DNA from 3 places in the Glutamicibacter sp. Je.9.36 genome. Region 3 is predicted to be linked to each of the others. Evidence: riboswitches for the same ligand, from Rfam matches in the RefSeq annotation. Region 3 holds a riboswitch; each other region holds the start of a gene.
What was found. A riboswitch is a leader RNA that binds a small molecule or an ion and turns the genes downstream of it on or off. The one in region 3 is predicted to bind thiamine pyrophosphate.
Positions count from the first base shown of each region.

Region 1: linked by a shared signal. The riboswitch ahead of thiC (phosphomethylpyrimidine synthase ThiC) and the one ahead of AAZQ98_RS16865 (ECF transporter S component) in region 3 are both predicted to bind thiamine pyrophosphate.
Region 2: linked by a shared signal. The riboswitch ahead of thiM (hydroxyethylthiazole kinase) and the one ahead of AAZQ98_RS16865 (ECF transporter S component) in region 3 are both predicted to bind thiamine pyrophosphate.

Region 1 is NZ_JBCPSN010000005.1:224,655-229,879, forward strand. It holds gene AAZQ98_RS13855 (GTP pyrophosphokinase) at 1-502, shown strand, start outside; tRNA gene AAZQ98_RS13860 (tRNA-Met) at 585-661, opposite strand; tRNA gene AAZQ98_RS13865 (tRNA-Thr) at 709-780, opposite strand; tRNA gene AAZQ98_RS13870 (tRNA-Thr) at 1,315-1,386, shown strand; TPP riboswitch at 1,672-1,779, shown strand; gene thiC (phosphomethylpyrimidine synthase ThiC) at 1,776-3,518, shown strand; gene AAZQ98_RS13880 (DEAD/DEAH box helicase) at 3,611-5,225, opposite strand, start outside.
Region 2 is NZ_JBCPSN010000001.1:893,845-899,069, forward strand. It holds gene AAZQ98_RS04180 (uracil-xanthine permease family protein) at 1-737, opposite strand, end outside; gene thiD (bifunctional hydroxymethylpyrimidine kinase/phosphomethylpyrimidine kinase) at 765-2,189, opposite strand; gene thiE (thiamine phosphate synthase) at 2,186-2,827, opposite strand; gene thiM (hydroxyethylthiazole kinase) at 2,820-3,614, opposite strand; TPP riboswitch at 3,604-3,698, opposite strand; gene AAZQ98_RS04200 (GntR family transcriptional regulator) at 3,733-4,101, opposite strand; gene AAZQ98_RS04205 (hypothetical protein) at 4,098-5,225, opposite strand, start outside.
Region 3 is NZ_JBCPSN010000009.1:56,374-61,598, forward strand. It holds gene AAZQ98_RS16860 (ATP-binding cassette domain-containing protein) at 1-1,703, opposite strand, end outside; gene AAZQ98_RS16865 (ECF transporter S component) at 1,700-2,308, opposite strand; TPP riboswitch at 2,374-2,496, opposite strand; gene AAZQ98_RS16870 (DUF4235 domain-containing protein) at 2,572-2,823, shown strand; gene mnhG (monovalent cation/H(+) antiporter subunit G) at 2,879-3,283, opposite strand; gene AAZQ98_RS16880 (monovalent cation/H+ antiporter complex subunit F) at 3,283-3,549, opposite strand; gene AAZQ98_RS16885 (Na+/H+ antiporter subunit E) at 3,551-4,177, opposite strand; gene AAZQ98_RS16890 (Na+/H+ antiporter subunit D) at 4,189-5,225, opposite strand, start outside.

The sequences.
Region 1 (5,225 bases), on a different contig from region 3:
CATCAGCGACATTGCCGGCGTGCGCATTACCTGCAGTTTCGTCAAGGACATCTACAAGGTTCTGAACACGCTAACCTCGCAGAATGACCTGAAGGTCCTGCAAATCAAGGACTACATCAAGAACCCGAAGCCCAACGGCTATAAAAGTGTCCATGCGATCGTGCAGATCCCGGTCTACTTGTCCGATGGCCCGGTCGATGTCGTGGTGGAGCTGCAGATCCGTACCATTGCCCAGGATTTCTGGGCAAGCCTGGAACATAAGATCTTCTACAAGTACGAGGGCGAAGTTCCGGAACATCTCGTGCAAGAGCTTGCCGACGCGGCGGCCATGGCGACGAAACTCGACATGCAGATGCAGCGCTTGCATACCGAAGTCCACGGCCATGATGCCAATCAGGCACCGAGCCATGAGTCGGATTTCGATACGACAGCGATCCAGGGGCTGCTGTCCCTGGCTCAGCAAGCCAAGGACGGGAACCAGGAGAAGGACTTGGAGCACTAGCCGTTCATGACCTCGAAGGGCAATGCTGCTTCGGGGCCGGAAACCAAAAAAGATCCTCGGCCGAAGCCGAGGATCTTTGATTTGGTAGCGGCGCCGGGACTCGATCCCGGGACCTCACGATTATGAGTCGTGCGCTCTAACCAGCTGAGCTACGCCGCCACAAGTGAGAAGCAATCCAGTAGAAGCCAAGAAAGCTTCTCACTCAGAGCCCCCTGCCGGAATCGATCCGGCGACCTCGTTCTTACCAAGAACGCGCTCTACCACTGAGCTAAGGGGGCAACGAGTAAATACTCTACACGGATTTCCCGGCAAAGAAAAATCGGCGGATCGCCTCGGAAGAGATCCGAAAAATTCTGCAAAATCACTAGTCAATGACCATTTACCCCCTCACTCACTACCCCCGGGGACGAAGGGTGGGACAAAAAGTGCCCTGGTGACGATGCTCACGGGAGTGCTCCTCGTGGTCAATCGCGGATTTGCCCGGGTGCGCAGGATAGAATCCCGCGGATTCTTCCCGGGGGCCAAGCGTCGAATTACCCCGCTTGGAACTTCGGAACACCTCCCCCTTTTCCCGCTCCAGAACCCCGGGTCGAGCGGCACTTGGGCAACGCCCGATCCACCCAGGCGCCCAGGCGCTGCTCCGGTGCCCGGCAGCTGGATCCCAGGCCGTGAACCGAGGTGCTGGAAACCGCCCGGAAGACAACAGCTCCTTGCCGCCCATTCCGGTCTTGAGTAGGAATATTGTGACCTCAGCAACAAATCCCCGACAGATTTTGCAAACCTCAAAAACCTGTGTAAAGTATTTACCTGTTGCCCCCTTAGCTCAGTGGTAGAGCGCGTTCTTGGTAAGAACGAGGTCGCCGGATCGATTCCGGCAGGGGGCTCGAAATAAGAGAGGCAATCTGGTTCCAGATTGCCTCTCTTTTCGTTTGCCCCCAGATGCCGTGAACTCACTGCGAGCGTGGCCCAGGCCGCACCCCAGGGCGCACCCCACCCTGCAGCACCGGCTATCGGCCGCGTCTTGCGCCCCCGGATTCCAGGTACCACCGGCAAGAGTCTCCGGCCAACGAAAAGCATCCTGGCCCGCAGCAGCCGGCCCTTCCCACTTCCTTGATGTCAGGCCCTGACCACTGGGTTTGCGTTTCTTCCTCGCAAGCGTGCTAAGTTGTTCGCGACCACACGGGTGCCCTGGCAAGGGCTGAGATCGGGCTATCGCCGTCCGCGACCGTTGAACCTGTCCGGGTAATGCCGGCGAAGGAAGTGAGTTTCCCCAGTGGAACAAATTGAACAGCACCCTGCCCACACCCTTGCCTACCGCGAATCTGCGGGAATTTCTGTTCCCGTCACGCAGATCCAATTGGCAGACTCCCCCAATGGAAAGCCCAACGAGCCGCTGGCGGTATATCGCACCAGCGGACCGGGAAGCGAGCCCACCCAAGGCCTGCAGCCCTTCCGCGAGCGGTGGATTCTGGAACGCGGGGACGTGGAAACCTATGCAGGCCGCGAACGCAACCTGCACGACGACGGGCGCTCAGCGGTCCGCCGCGGCACGGCCAGCGCGGAATGGGCCGGACGCTCAGCCCCGCCACTGCGGGCCGTTGGCGGAGCCCGCGTGACGCAAATGCACTATGCGCGTGCCGGGATCATCACCCCGGAAATGCGCTATGTGGCCCTGCGCGAGGAATGCGATGTCGAGCTGGTGCGCAGCGAGCTCGCGGCCGGACGAGCCATCATCCCGGCGAACATCAACCACCCGGAATCCGAGCCGATGATCATCGGCAAGGCGTTCCTGGTCAAGATCAACGCGAATATCGGCAACTCGGCGGTGACCAGCTCCATCGCAGAAGAAGTCTCCAAGCTCCAGTGGGCGGCCAAATGGGGCGCGGACACGGTAATGGACCTGTCCACCGGAGATGACATCCACACCACCCGCGAGTGGATCATCCGCAACTCCCCGGTCCCCATCGGCACCGTGCCGATCTACCAGGCGTTGGAGAAGGTCAATGGCGAAGCCAACGAACTGACCTGGGAGATCTTCCGCGACACCGTCATTGAGCAGTGCGAGCAGGGCGTGGACTACATGACCATCCACGCCGGGGTGCTGCTGCGCTACATCCCGCTGACCGCCAACCGGGTCACCGGCATGGTCTCGCGTGGCGGGTCCATCATGGCCGGCTGGTGTCTGGCGCACCACCAGGAGAATTTCCTCTACACCCACTTCGATCAGCTGTGCGAGATCTTCGCGCAGTACGACGTGGCCTTCTCGCTGGGCGACGGCCTGCGCCCGGGCTCCATCGCAGATGCGAATGACGCCGCCCAGTTCGCCGAGCTGGACACCCTGGCCGAGCTGACCAAGCGCGCCTGGAAATACGATGTGCAGGTGATGGTCGAAGGCCCGGGGCATATCCCGTTCCATCTGGTGCGCGAGAATGTGGAACGCCAGCAGCAGCTGTGCGACGGGGCGCCGTTCTATACCCTGGGCCCGCTGGTCACCGACATCGCCCCGGGCTACGACCACATCACCAGCGCCATTGGCGCCACGGAGATCGCACGGTACGGGACCGCGATGCTCTGCTACGTCACTCCCAAGGAGCATCTGGGACTGCCCAACCGGGATGATGTGAAGACCGGGGTGATCACCTACAAGATCGCTGCGCACGCCGCCGATCTTGCCAAGGGCCACCCGGGCGCCACAGCGCGGGATGATGCGCTGAGCAAGGCGCGCTTCGAGTTCCGCTGGAATGACCAGTTCGCGTTGTCCCTTGACCCGGTCACCGCACAGGAATTCCATGATGAGACCTTGCCGGCCGAGCCGGCCAAGACCGCCCACTTCTGCTCCATGTGCGGGCCGAAGTTCTGCTCCATGCGAATCTCCCAGGATATCCGCGACGAGTACGGCTCGGCCGAGGCGCAAGCCGCATTGGCCGGGATGGCGCAGAAAAGCAGGCAGTTCCTGGAAAGCGGCGGCACGGTCTATCTCGGGGACGGGATCCCGGTGGGAACTCCTGCTCCGTAAATAGCCTGCGGCGCACGAAAAACGCCCTTGGGGCAAGCTTTCGGCTTGCCCCAAAGGCGTTATTCAATGCTGTTCAGCTGCGTGCGACAGGCTTAGTAGTCGCGACGTCCACCGCTGCGGCCCGAGTCGCTGAAGCGATCCTTGCCGCCGCGTCCGCCGCCGCCGAAGCCGCCACGGCCGCCGCCGCGTCCGCCACCGAAACCGCCACGTCCGCCACTGCGTCCGCCGCCGAAGCCACCACCACGGCCGCCACGGAAGCCACCGCGGTCGCCTTCGTCGTCACGGCGCGGGCTGCGGCCATTGTCGAGCTCGAGCTCGATGGCTTCTCCGCCGATGCGGGTCTTGGACAGTGCACGCCACTGGTCCTTGCTCAGCTCTGCTGGCAACTCGACCAGGGTGTGGTCCGAACGGATCTCGATGCCGCCGATTTCCGAAGAATCGAAGCCGCCCTCGTTGGCCAGTGCGCCAACGATCGAGCCCGGCTGCACGCGGTTGCGTCGGCCTACGGCCAGACGGTACATGGCGTTGCCTTCGGCAGCGGTCTTGCGGGCACGTGGACCGCGATCGCCACGGTCACCGCGGTCGCTACGCTCGCCGCGCTCTGGGCGATCCATGCGTGCCTTCTTCGAAGGGGACATGACTGGTTCGGTCATCAGCAGCGGGCGGCCGCCCTGGGCCATCAGAGCCAGTGCAGCTGCGATTTCCAGCTGGTCCAGGTCTTCGTGCTCGGAAGCGAACTTCTCCACGATTTCGCGGAAGGTGGTCAGGTCCTGGCCGCTGATGGTCTTGTCGATGCGATCGGTGAACTTCTGGATACGACGGTCGTTGACCGAATCCAGCGAAGGCAGCTGCATCTGGGTCACCGGCTGGCGGGTAGCCTTCTCGATGGCACGCAGCAAGTACTTCTCGCGCGGGGTCATGAACAGGATCGCGTCGCCCGAGCGGCCGGCACGGCCGGTACGGCCAATGCGGTGCACGTAGGACTCGGTGTCATGCGGGATATCGAAGTTGATAACGTGCGAAATACGCTCAACGTCCAAGCCACGAGCTGCCACGTCGGTAGCAACCAGGATGTCGATCTTGCCCGAGCGCAGGTTCTCAACGGTGCGCTCACGCTGCTGCTGAGGGATGTCGCCGTTGATGGCGGCCGCGGTGAAGCCGCGGGCCTTCAGCTTGTCGGCCAGGTCCTCGGTAGCCATCTTGGTGCGGACGAAGGTGATAACGCCTTCGAACGACTCGGATTCCAGGATGCGGGTCATGGCGTCCAGCTTGTGGGCGCCCATGACCTGCAGGTAGCGCTGGGTGATGTTGGTGCCGGTGGACTGCTTGGACTTCACGGCAACTTCCTGCGGGTTGCGCAGGTATTCCGAAGCGATGCGGCGGATGGTGCGTGGCATGGTTGCCGAGAACAGGGCAACCTGCTTGTCCTCTGGGGTAGCTTCCAAGATCTTGTCGACCTCTTCGGCGAAGCCCATGCGCAGCATTTCGTCGGCCTCATCAAGGACAACGTACTGCAGGTTCGACAGGTCCAAGGAACCCTTGTTGATGTGGTCGATAACGCGACCTGGGGTACCAACGACTACCTGGGCGCCACGGCGCAAGCCGTTGAGCTGCGGGCCGTATGGCGAGCCGCCGTACACTGGCAGAACGGTGAAGTTCGGCAGGTACTTGGCGTAGGAAGTGAAGGCTTCGGCGACCTGGAGGGCC
Region 2 (5,225 bases), on a different contig from region 3:
CCGATGTTCTCGGCGATCAGCACGAACACCGCAGGCAGGAACATCAGCGCAGTGTCGAAGTGGAAGGTCGGGGTGTGGAATTCTGGCAGTCCGATCCACTCCGCGGCAGCAACCGCCTTGAAGCTCACCTGCCCCTGGGCCAGTGCAACAAGGTAGCCGCAAAGAAGTCCCATGAGGATCGACAGCCGGCCCAGCAGGCCCTTGAACGCAACGGTCGCGACCACGGTAAAGATCACCGTGAGGAAAGTGGTCAGCGGGAACTCGGTCATGGGAACCAGCGTTGCGCTGGCCAAATTCAGGCCGATGAGCGCCACGATGGTGCCCATGACCACCGGCGGCATCAGGGCGTGGATCCAGCCGGTGCCGGTCTTCTGCACGATCAGCCCGACGACGAACAGCAAGGCCCCGGTCATCACGATGCCGCCCAGCGCGCCAGACATGCTGTGCGACTGGGTGGTCGAGACGACCGGAGCAATCATCGCAAAGGACGAGCCGAGGTAGCTGGGCACCTTGTTCTTGGTCATCAGCAAGAAGATGACGGTGGCCAGGCCGGTGAACAGCAAGGTCGTGGTGACCGGGAAGCCGGTGATGGTTGGCACCAGGATGCTGGCGCCGAACATCGCCAGGATGTGCTGGGCTCCGATGGAAACGGTCTGCGGCCAATGCAGCCGCTCATCCGGGGCAACTACCTCACCGGGGGTGATGGTCCTGCCGTTGCCGTGAATGCTCCAACTCATGATTCCTCTTCCCGGGCCTTGCGGGTTTTAGGCCGTAGAGAAGTCTACTCGGTTCTCGTGCGCCTGCGCGAAGAAAGAGCGCTCATGTTCCGCGGAGCGGATGAAAGCGGCCTCCATGCGGGCCCGCAGCTGCGGATCTGCCTGCTCGAACGCCTGGCGGACCATTTCGATCGCCTGCTCGGTGGCGGAATCGAATTCCTCGGATGCATAGGTTTCCAGCCATTGCCGATAAGGATGCTCGGCATGGTTGGCTGCCGCCAACCGCTTGCCGATGTCCTGGTACAGCCAGTAGCAAGGCAGGATCGCGGCAATCAGCTCCCCGTAGCTCTCCTGGCTGGCGGCCAGGTGGTTGGTGTAGTTCAGCGTGGTGGCGCTGGGCGTATCAGCGAACTCGTCCAGGTAGCTGCCGTGCAGCTGCAGCTCGCCATCGAGGATGCCGTTGGCGCCACGCGACCAGAAACGCTGGGCACCGAGATCCGGCGCCATCGAGCTGGCCAGCGAAAGCACCTTGGCATAGCGCAGCAGATACAGCGCATCCTGGGCGATGTAGTAGTGGAAGTCATCCCGGTCCAAGGTGCCCTCGGATAGACGGGTGATGAAATCCAGCTGGTCGATTTCCTCGCGGATCGGCTGGATCTTCTGCCACCAGTCGCCCATGGGATCTGCCGTGCCGAAGAAGTCGATGAAGTGGTTGACCGGGCCGTGGCCGCTGCCCACCTGCAATTGGTCGGCCGCTGCGATGGCCTTGGAGAGATAGGACTTGGATTGCTCCAACGCGGAGATCCAATCTCCAGTGGCAGCGAAGCGGGTAGCCAGAGTGCTGGAAAGGGTGCAGCCGGTGCCGTGGGTGTTCCTGGTGGCATGGCGCGGTCCGTGCAGCTCCAGCTGCACCCCGCCCGCCGACACCAGGGCATCGGGGCAATCCGCCCCGGCCAGGTGCCCGCCCTTGGCCAGCACCAGCGTGTCGTGCTTGGCAGCCAGCCGCTGGGCCTGGCGCAGGGCTTCGTCCCAGGAAGGGGCCACAGGCTCGCGCAGCAAGCTGGCCAGCTCCAGCAGGTTCGGGGTAATCACCGTGGCGCGATCCAGCAGCGAATCAAGGGCCGATTCGTCGTCGAGCAGGCGATCCCCGCTGGTCGCCACCATGACCGGGTCCAGCACGACGGGGGCGTCAACAGTTTCCAGCCAGCTGGTGACTGCGCGGATCACCTCGGCGTTGGCCAGCATCCCGATCTTGATCGCATCGATGCGGATATCCGTGCTCACGGCTTCGAGCTGCGCGAGGACGAAATCGCCGCTGATCGCCTGAACTCCGGACACCCCATGGGTGTTTTGTGCAGTCAAAGCGGTGATCACGCACATTCCGTAGCCGCCGTTGGCGGCAATGGCCTTCAGATCCGCTTGGATTCCGGCGCCGCCGGAAGGATCGGAGCCTGCGATGGATAGGATGTTCATTTCGAGGCCTCCCAGGCTGCGACCAGCTGCGCGCTGGCAAGTTGCGGATCTTCGGCGTTGCAGATGGCGCGGACCACGGCCAGGCCTGCGCCGCCGCCGGCGCGGATCGCGGCGGCATCGTCTTGGGTAATTGCGCCGATCGCTACGCAGGGCAGCTTGGCCAAGGCGGCGGCTCGCGCAAAGCCGTCCAGTCCCAGGGGAACAGGATGGTCTTTTTTCGTCGGAGTGGCGCGGATGGCTCCTACGCCGAGGTAGTCGATCACCGAGGCGTCCTTGTTCGCCTGGGCCAATTGCTCATCGCTGGAAGCACTCAAGCCGATGATGCCCTCGCCGATGATCTGGCGAGCCAGCTGTACCGGCACATCTTTTTGCCCGATATGGATGCCGTTCACTGCTGCGCCAGCAGCCCGTGCCGCGAGATAGACGTCAATGCGGTCATTGATCAGCAACTGGGCTTTGCCCTCGGTGAGCTTGGCAGCCGCGCAGGCCAGCTCGAAGAATTCCCGGGCGCTTTCATCCTTGGCGCGCAGCTGGATCCACCCGATCCCTCCGGCGACGGCTCCCTCGATAACTTCCAGGGTGCTGCGTGGGGTGCAGCTGGCAGTGTTGGCTACTAGATAAGCGCCGTAATTATGCATGGTTCAATTCCTCGTACTTCAAAGTCTTCAGTTCCCCGGGATCGGCAGCCGACAGCGCATCAAGGAAGGCAACTGCGAAGCTGCCCGGACCGGAGCTGCCAGCCAAGGCCTTTTCCGCGGCCAGGCCATAGAAACCGTGGGCTGCGATGGTGGCCTCGAACGGGTCATCGTGGACCGCAACCATCCCGGCGCAGACCGCGCCCAAGGCGCAGCCGCCACCTGTCATCCGGGTCAAGCCAATTCCGTTGGTATGCACCAAGACGGTACGCGTGGCGTCGATGATGGCGTCAGCCTGGCCGGAAATGGCCACCACGCAGTCGTGCTCCGTGGCCAGTTCGCGTCCCGCCGCCAAGGCGGCAGAAACCTCATCCAAGGCATCGACACCGCGCGAAGCAGATTGCCGGCCGGCCAGGGCCAGGATTTCCGAGGCGTTGCCGCGAATCAGGGTCGGGCGTTGCCGGACAATGCGCCGGGCAAACTCCGTGCGCACCGGAAGCGCTCCCACCGCCACTGGATCCAGGACCCACGGGGTGCCTGCAGCGCTCGCCGACTGCACAGCTTCTTCCATGGCGGTCAGCTGTTCAGTGCTTGGAGTTCCCAAATTCACCAATACGGCTGAAGCTGCCTGCGCGAATGGACCGGCCTCTCCGGGCAGATCCGTCATGGCCGGGGAAGCCCCGGATGCCAGCAGGACATTGGCGGTGAAATTGGATACGACGGTATTGGTCAGGCAAAAAACCAAAGGTGATTGTTGCCGGTATTTCTGGGCAACTGCATGCAAAGCCATGCGACATCCCTCCGCTAGCGTGAACTAGATCAGGTTCTACGGGTCTTATCTCAGTCGGTTGATCCGACACCCCGTGTCACTGCCATAGAGCGTACGCACAACCGGTTCCGAGGACAAGTTACTTACGCTCGCGCCGCGCCACCAAGGCCTTGAGCGTGGCCGCATCCACCTTCTGCGCGGCCGCCAGCGCCCAGAGGCGATCCACGGCGGCCAGCAGATCTTCACTGGTGTCCACCGGCTGCGGCCGCTCGTTGACCACTGTGCCGGCCCGGCGCCGGGAGGTGATCAGCTCTTCGGCTTCCAGCTCCTTGTAGGCGCGCGCCACTGTCCCGGCAGCGACGCCGAGGTCCGTGGCCAGCGCACGCACAGTAGGCAGCTTGCTTCCCGAGGGCAGATCGCCCAGGGAGATCAATGAAGCAATCTGCGAGCGGATCTGCTCATAGGGCGGGGTAGCTGCTTGGAGGTCAACACTGATCTGCGTGCTCATGAAGTAGCTGCCGGCTGATGTTCCCGCACGAAGGCGCTACCGGGGCGCTCTAGGAAAATGACTGCTGGGACAACGAAGATGAGCAATGCAAAGAGTCCCAGCCCGGCCGGGAATCCGTAGCCAATGAGCAGCATGGCTACCACTGCACTGGTGATAACACGCATTGAACGCAGTTCCAGGACCTTGCGGTACCAGATTTCTTCGGCCGACGAGACAGCCCAGGGAATAATTGCCCGGCGGGAGAACCAGACGAATCCAAGATGGGTTGCCAGCAACAGCACGATCAACCCCGCAACCACTGTCTTGCCTGGAGGCACAAAGCCCCACAAATAGTCCAGCGGCGGATCGAGCAGAAAATAGGCGCTGGTGGCAAAAAGCAAGCCAGCGGCGATGTAGGACCACAAGGGCAAGGAAGCCGAATGCCTACGAGCGTTGGACACCTGTCGAGATACCAAATTCATGTAGCACAAGTACAAGGCATTTACTGCCAGGTACAGCATCGCAGCACCGGCAAAGAGTACTAGCTTCCAGGTGGCGCGCTCGCCGGTAGGCCATTCGGTTTCATCGACGACAGGCAAGAACCACCACGCGGCAAAGAGCGCTACGAGCGTTACGACTGCGGTGAAGTATTGCAGTGAGAGTAGCTGTGTGCGTGCTCGAACGAAAGGGGTGACTGTCGTGGTACGAAGGTTTTCGAAGTTAATAGGAGGACGCCAGAACAGCATCAACGCCGAAATCGCAAGCGTCGCGTAGTTTGCGCCCCAATCCAAGGTAGAGCCGATCCTGGACATCGAGTCCATGTAGTCGATGCCTGCCCCAGAGCCATCGATGTACTTTGTTGATTCGTCGTGGAACCAGCGCGCCTTGTAGTGAATGGCTTCCCCAGCTTGTGTAGCTAGCAAGACGGTGACCGTGCGATATAGCCGGTTCAGCCAAGTCGTGCGCAAGAGCCGGTTATTGTGTTCTGAGATCCCTGGCAAGGGTTTGCGTCGAAGAATCACAATGGAAGCGACAATGGTGGATACCATCAGGAAGCCAAAGCTCAAATAGAGATACGGCAGTACTTCCGCGGAAGCGCGTAGCCCATCCTGAGCTGGGTTGCTATACGAATAGTCAGCAGTTTC
Region 3 (5,225 bases):
CCTGCCAGCGGGAAGAACACCACGGTCGCCACGATCACCACCAGCGCCGAAACCCAATCCAAGGTGGTGATCAACGGCAGTGTTGCCGCAGCCACCGCACCGAGCTTGGCCAGCGGATTGATCTTCGCCAACCAGCTATGCCCTACCGGCGCATCAAGCACCGGCCCCTGGCGCGGGATACCAGCTTCCGGGGTGCCGGCAGTGAGCACCAGGTCCCTTGCTTTGAGCACCGAGGCAAAGTGATCGTCGTGGGTGACGGCAATGATCGCGGTGCCCTGCTGCAATTCCTCAACCAGCAGCCCGGCCAGTTCCCTCCACGTATTCGCATCCTGCCCGAAGGTCGGTTCGTCGAGGATCAGCACCTGGGGGGATGCGGCCAGAACAGTGGCCACGGACAAGCGCCGCTTCTCGCCGCCGGAGAGGGTGAACGGGTTCGCGTCAGCCAAATGCGCCAGGCCCAAGCGTTCCAGCAACGCGTCGACGCGCGCCTGGACCTGGGCCGGCTCGTACTTCGGCGCATCGGCGCTGCTGGCCTGCGCGCGGCTGGGAGCGAAAGCCAGCTCTTCCCGAACGCTCTGGGTCACGAATTGGTGTTCGGGTTCCTGGAACACCGAACCGATCCGCCCAATTAATGCACCGGCCTTCCAGGCAAACGGGGAATTGCCCAGACCGTCGGCCAGTTGCGCGGTGGCCGCCAACTCGCCGTCGGCCGGGACGAGCAATCCGCCCAAGGTCAAGGCCAGCGTCGACTTTCCAGCGCCATTCTCGCCGCGAATCACCGTCGCGGTGCCCGCTTGCACATTCACGTCCACCGCTTGGGTGCGCGGTGCCGTGGCGGTGCGGGCGGATACCAGCTGCTGCGCTTCCAGCAGCATGGCACCGGCACCGTTCGTTGCCCGGGCCACCTGCGGGAAGTAGCCTGGAATCCACAGCCCGGCAGCAGCCAGCTCCTCGCGCACCGTTTCATCGGTGTACAGCTGCTGCGGGTCCAGATCGTGCGCGACTCCCCCACCGGGCTGCAGCACGATAACCCGGTCCACATGCTGCGCCCAGGCTTCAATCCGGTGTTCCACGACGACCAGCGTGGCACCGGAAAGCCGGGCGGCGTTCAGCACCGCATCGCGCAAGAGCTCAATGCTCTGCGGGTCCACATTGGCAGTCGGTTCATCGAGCAGCATGACCCTTGGTTCCATGGCCAGAATGCCGGCCAAGGCCAACCGCTGTTTCTGCCCGCCGGAAAGTTGCTGGGTGCGGTGCTCGAAGGACAGCGCCCCCAGACCCACAGCGTCCAGCACTTCGGGGATCCGCTGGCGGATCAGTTCGGGATCCATTCCGAGGTTCTCGGCGCCAAAGGCCACATCATCGGCGACCCTGCTTTGCACTACCTGGGTTTCCGGGTCTTGCTGCATCAAGCCCACCGGGTGGCTCCGGATGAAGGCATCGCTGCCGTCGATGAGCAGCCGGCCAGCGACCTGATCGTCCTCATCCGCTTCCAGCAACCCGGCCATCGCGTGCAGCAAGGTTGACTTGCCGGCGCCCGATGGACCGACCAGCAGCACCTTCTCACCGGCGTGGATCGCAAGGTCCAGTCCCGAGATGGCAGGGTTCTGCCTCTCGGAGTGCTGCCAGCCGAACCCCGTTGCGGTGATGGCGGCGCCGCGCTGGGTCAGCGAGGCTGCGCCGGAATTGGCAAAGGAACTCATTTTGCGCTTTCCAGGTGCGCGCGCCGGCTCGGCAGGGCGCTCAATGCACCGGTCTTCGCCAGTCCACGCGTGGCCAACCAGGACAGCAGCCCTGCGACGACTACGCCGGAAATGCCGGTGGCGATCACGTGGAAGATCTTCATTCCGGCGGTGTACTCAACGTAGTAGGCCAGGATGTAGGCCTCGGAAATGCCGGCGAACAAGCCGGCGAACAAGCCGGCCAGCAGCGCCACGCCCAGGTTCCACTTGCGGTAGCGGAATGCTGCGAAGACCAGCTCTGCACCCAGGCCCTGGACCAGGCCGGAGATCAGTACGGTCAAGCCGTAGTGCGAGCCGAGCAGCGCTTCAACTACGGCGGCCAGCAGCTCGCAGTAGATTGCGGCGCCTGGCTTGCGGATGATCAGTGCGCCGAGCACCGCCGGGAAGAGCCACATGCCGGTGAGCAGCGCGGTGGCTGGCGGGAAAGCCGCAAAGGCGAGAGAGAACAGGCCATAGCCGGCACTCCACGCCCAGAAAATGACCCCTGAAGCGACGGCGATCACCGAGGCGACGACGATATCAACTACACGCCAGCCGGTGCGCTGCTTCGAAACTGTTTCGTTCATTGCTGGTCCTCCTGTGGAAAGGAGGGGAGATGGACGGAATGAGGGCATACTGCCGCGCCTATCCGCATCCGAGATGCTCGACTTCCTTCGCCGGTACTAGCCGGGGCAGGTTCGAGGGTCTGCGATCTATCGCACTCTCAGCGTCTTGCGACTTTTTTTAAAAGTCTGACGCTCCCCTGTCGGAATAATTACTGCTCCCCCACCATACCGCAGGTATGCTGGGCAGAGGAACGATATGTCAAGAGCTTGATCGCGAGGAAAAAATGGATAAAGTGCAGAAACTTGCCACTACCGGTATCACCGTTGGCGCTGGCATGCTCGGCGGCAAGCTGGTTGATTTCCTTTGGTTGAAGGCAACCGGCAGCAAAGCACCACGCAAGGGCACTGAGGAAGCAGCGGAAGCTTCTTTCCGCCGTGCCTTGGGCTTCGCAGTCGTTTCGGCCCTGGTGGCAGCTATCCTGCAGACCGTGGCTGACCGCAGCGCCAACAAGGTTGTTGCCAAGTTCACCAAGTAAGCTTCGGCCTCGAGCCAAAAGCGGGAGCCGCCCAGAGGGGCGGCTCCCGCTTTTTTCAGTCTTGTTCGTCCTGCGATTCGGCCTTGGAGAACGGAGTAGTTCCGGTCGGCGGTGTGCCATTGACCTTGTTGACCACGCGGCTGAGCTCATCGGAGAACAGGATCTCCTTGGCAGCGTGCTTGGTCCGGTAGCCGGAACGGCCAATCATGTGGGCCGAGACCGGTGCGGTCAATAGCTGCATGCCCCAGGCCAGTGCGAGCACCGGGATCACAGCCCAGCTGCGCAGGTAAATGGCCAACCCAGCGAAAATCAGCAGGAAGCCGAGCACCTGCGGTTTGGTCGCTGCATGCATGCGGGTGAGCATGTCCGGGAAGGTCAGCAAGCCGATGCCTGCGATCAAGGACATCAGGCAGCCAACAATCAGCAGAATGGCAACGAGGACATCGAGGAAGAGTTCCATTAGGCGTTCCTCTGATCCGAAACGAAGCGCGAAACGGTCACCGAGCCGATGAAGCCGAGCATGCAGGCGGCCACGACGAACAGCAAGTAGTCGGTGTGCTTATGCAGCACCATTTCCAGGCACAGGGCGGCGGAGATGATCAGCAGCATCACATCCAAGGCCAGCACCCGGTCAAGGATCGACGGCCCCTTGGCAACACGGACCAGGCAGGCGACGGCACCGAGCCCGAGCATGATGCCGCAGATCCAAATGACGATATCCAGCATGTTACCCCTTCCTCGCATCAAAGTTCGGTCCGCATTCGCTCTTGATCGCTTCGTACTCGTCGCGGCTGCCAATAGCCATGATCAGCCGGCGTTCGATATCCCGGATGGCGGCGCGCGCCTTCTCCACGTCCGCAGGCGATTCGATATCGATGTAGTGCAGGTACAGCGTCGACGAGCTGCGGTCCACGTCGATCACGAAGGAGCCCGGGATCAGCGTGAGCACGTGGCCCACGGTCATTACGATCAGGTCCGAGCCGGTGCGCAGCGGGACCGCAATGATCGCGCTGCGGGTGCCCTTCCCGCGGACCAGGGCCAGCCAGGCCACATGGACGCTGGCCGCGAAGACCTGCCCGAGGAACCAGGTGAACAGCTTCAGGCAGTACCAGGGATTGATCCGGCCCGAAAGGACCACCGGCGGCAGCGGGAACAGGTTCACGATCAGCAGCGCGATGATCACGCCGAAGATCATGTTCCCCAGGGAGAAGTCCTGCCAGAGAGCCCCCCAGACGAAGAGCAGCAGCAGAAGCAGCGGCCATTCCTGCTTGAGTGTCGCGCGGTGGCGCACGCCGGAGGTATCCAGCGCATCGTCAATGCGCTGGTCACGCGGTTCAAAGTTCTTGTTCGGCATCATCCCTCCAATCAGAATGGCAAGATCGAGCTGATATACGGTTCGCGGGCAATCAGTTCCGCAGCCACCCGTTGGCAGAATTCGAAGATCGGCCCGGCAAAGACGGTCAGGGCGATGCCCGCAAGCACCAGCGAACCGGTGGCGTAGCGCATGCCCCATGGCAAGGACTCGGCTTCCAGCTGCTTGGCCAGTTTCAATCCCAAGCGGGGGTTCTGCGCGCCGCCGGCCAACGTCTCGTCGGCAACCTGCGTCGCTTCGGCCACCAGGTCCTGGTTGGGCACCTCGGCATCAGCGGCACGGCGCCAGAACACACGGGCCCACACGCGGATGATCGCCATCAAGGTCAGCAAGCTGGTCAGCAATCCGGCGCCGATCACGACCCAGGTCAGCGGATCAGCATCCTGCGCGGCCGCATGCATCAGCCCGAATTTGCCCAGGAACCCGGAGAACGGCGGGATGCCGCCCAGATTGATGGCCGGGATGAAGAAGAGCAGGGCCAATGCCGGGGAGAGCTTGGCCAGCGAGCCGAGCCGGGTGACGTTTGAGCTGCCGGCACGGCGTTCGATCAGTCCCGCCACCATGAACAGCGAGGTCTGCACGATGATGTGGTGGCCCACGTAGTAGATGGTCGCGGCGATGGCCAGCGGCCCGCCCACGGCCACGCCGAAGATCAGGTAGCCGATGTGGCTGGTGAGCGTGAAGGAGAGCATGCGCTTGAAGTCCGTCTGCGCCAGCGCACCGAGGATACCGATGACCATGGTCAGCGCCGCCACCACCAGCAGTCCGGCATTGACCGAGCCGCCCGGGAAGAGCAGGGTTTCGGTGCGGACGATCGCGTAGACGCCCACCTTGGTCAGCAGCCCGGCGAACACCGCGGTGACCGGGGCCGGTGCGGTCGGGTAGGAGTCCGGCAGCCACAGGGACAGCGGGAAGACCGCTGCCTTGATGCCGAAAGCGGTCAGCAGCAGCACATGCAAGATCAGCTGCGGGCCCTGGCCCAGTTCGGGCAGCTTCACCGCGAGGTCAGCCATGTTCACCGTGCCGGTGG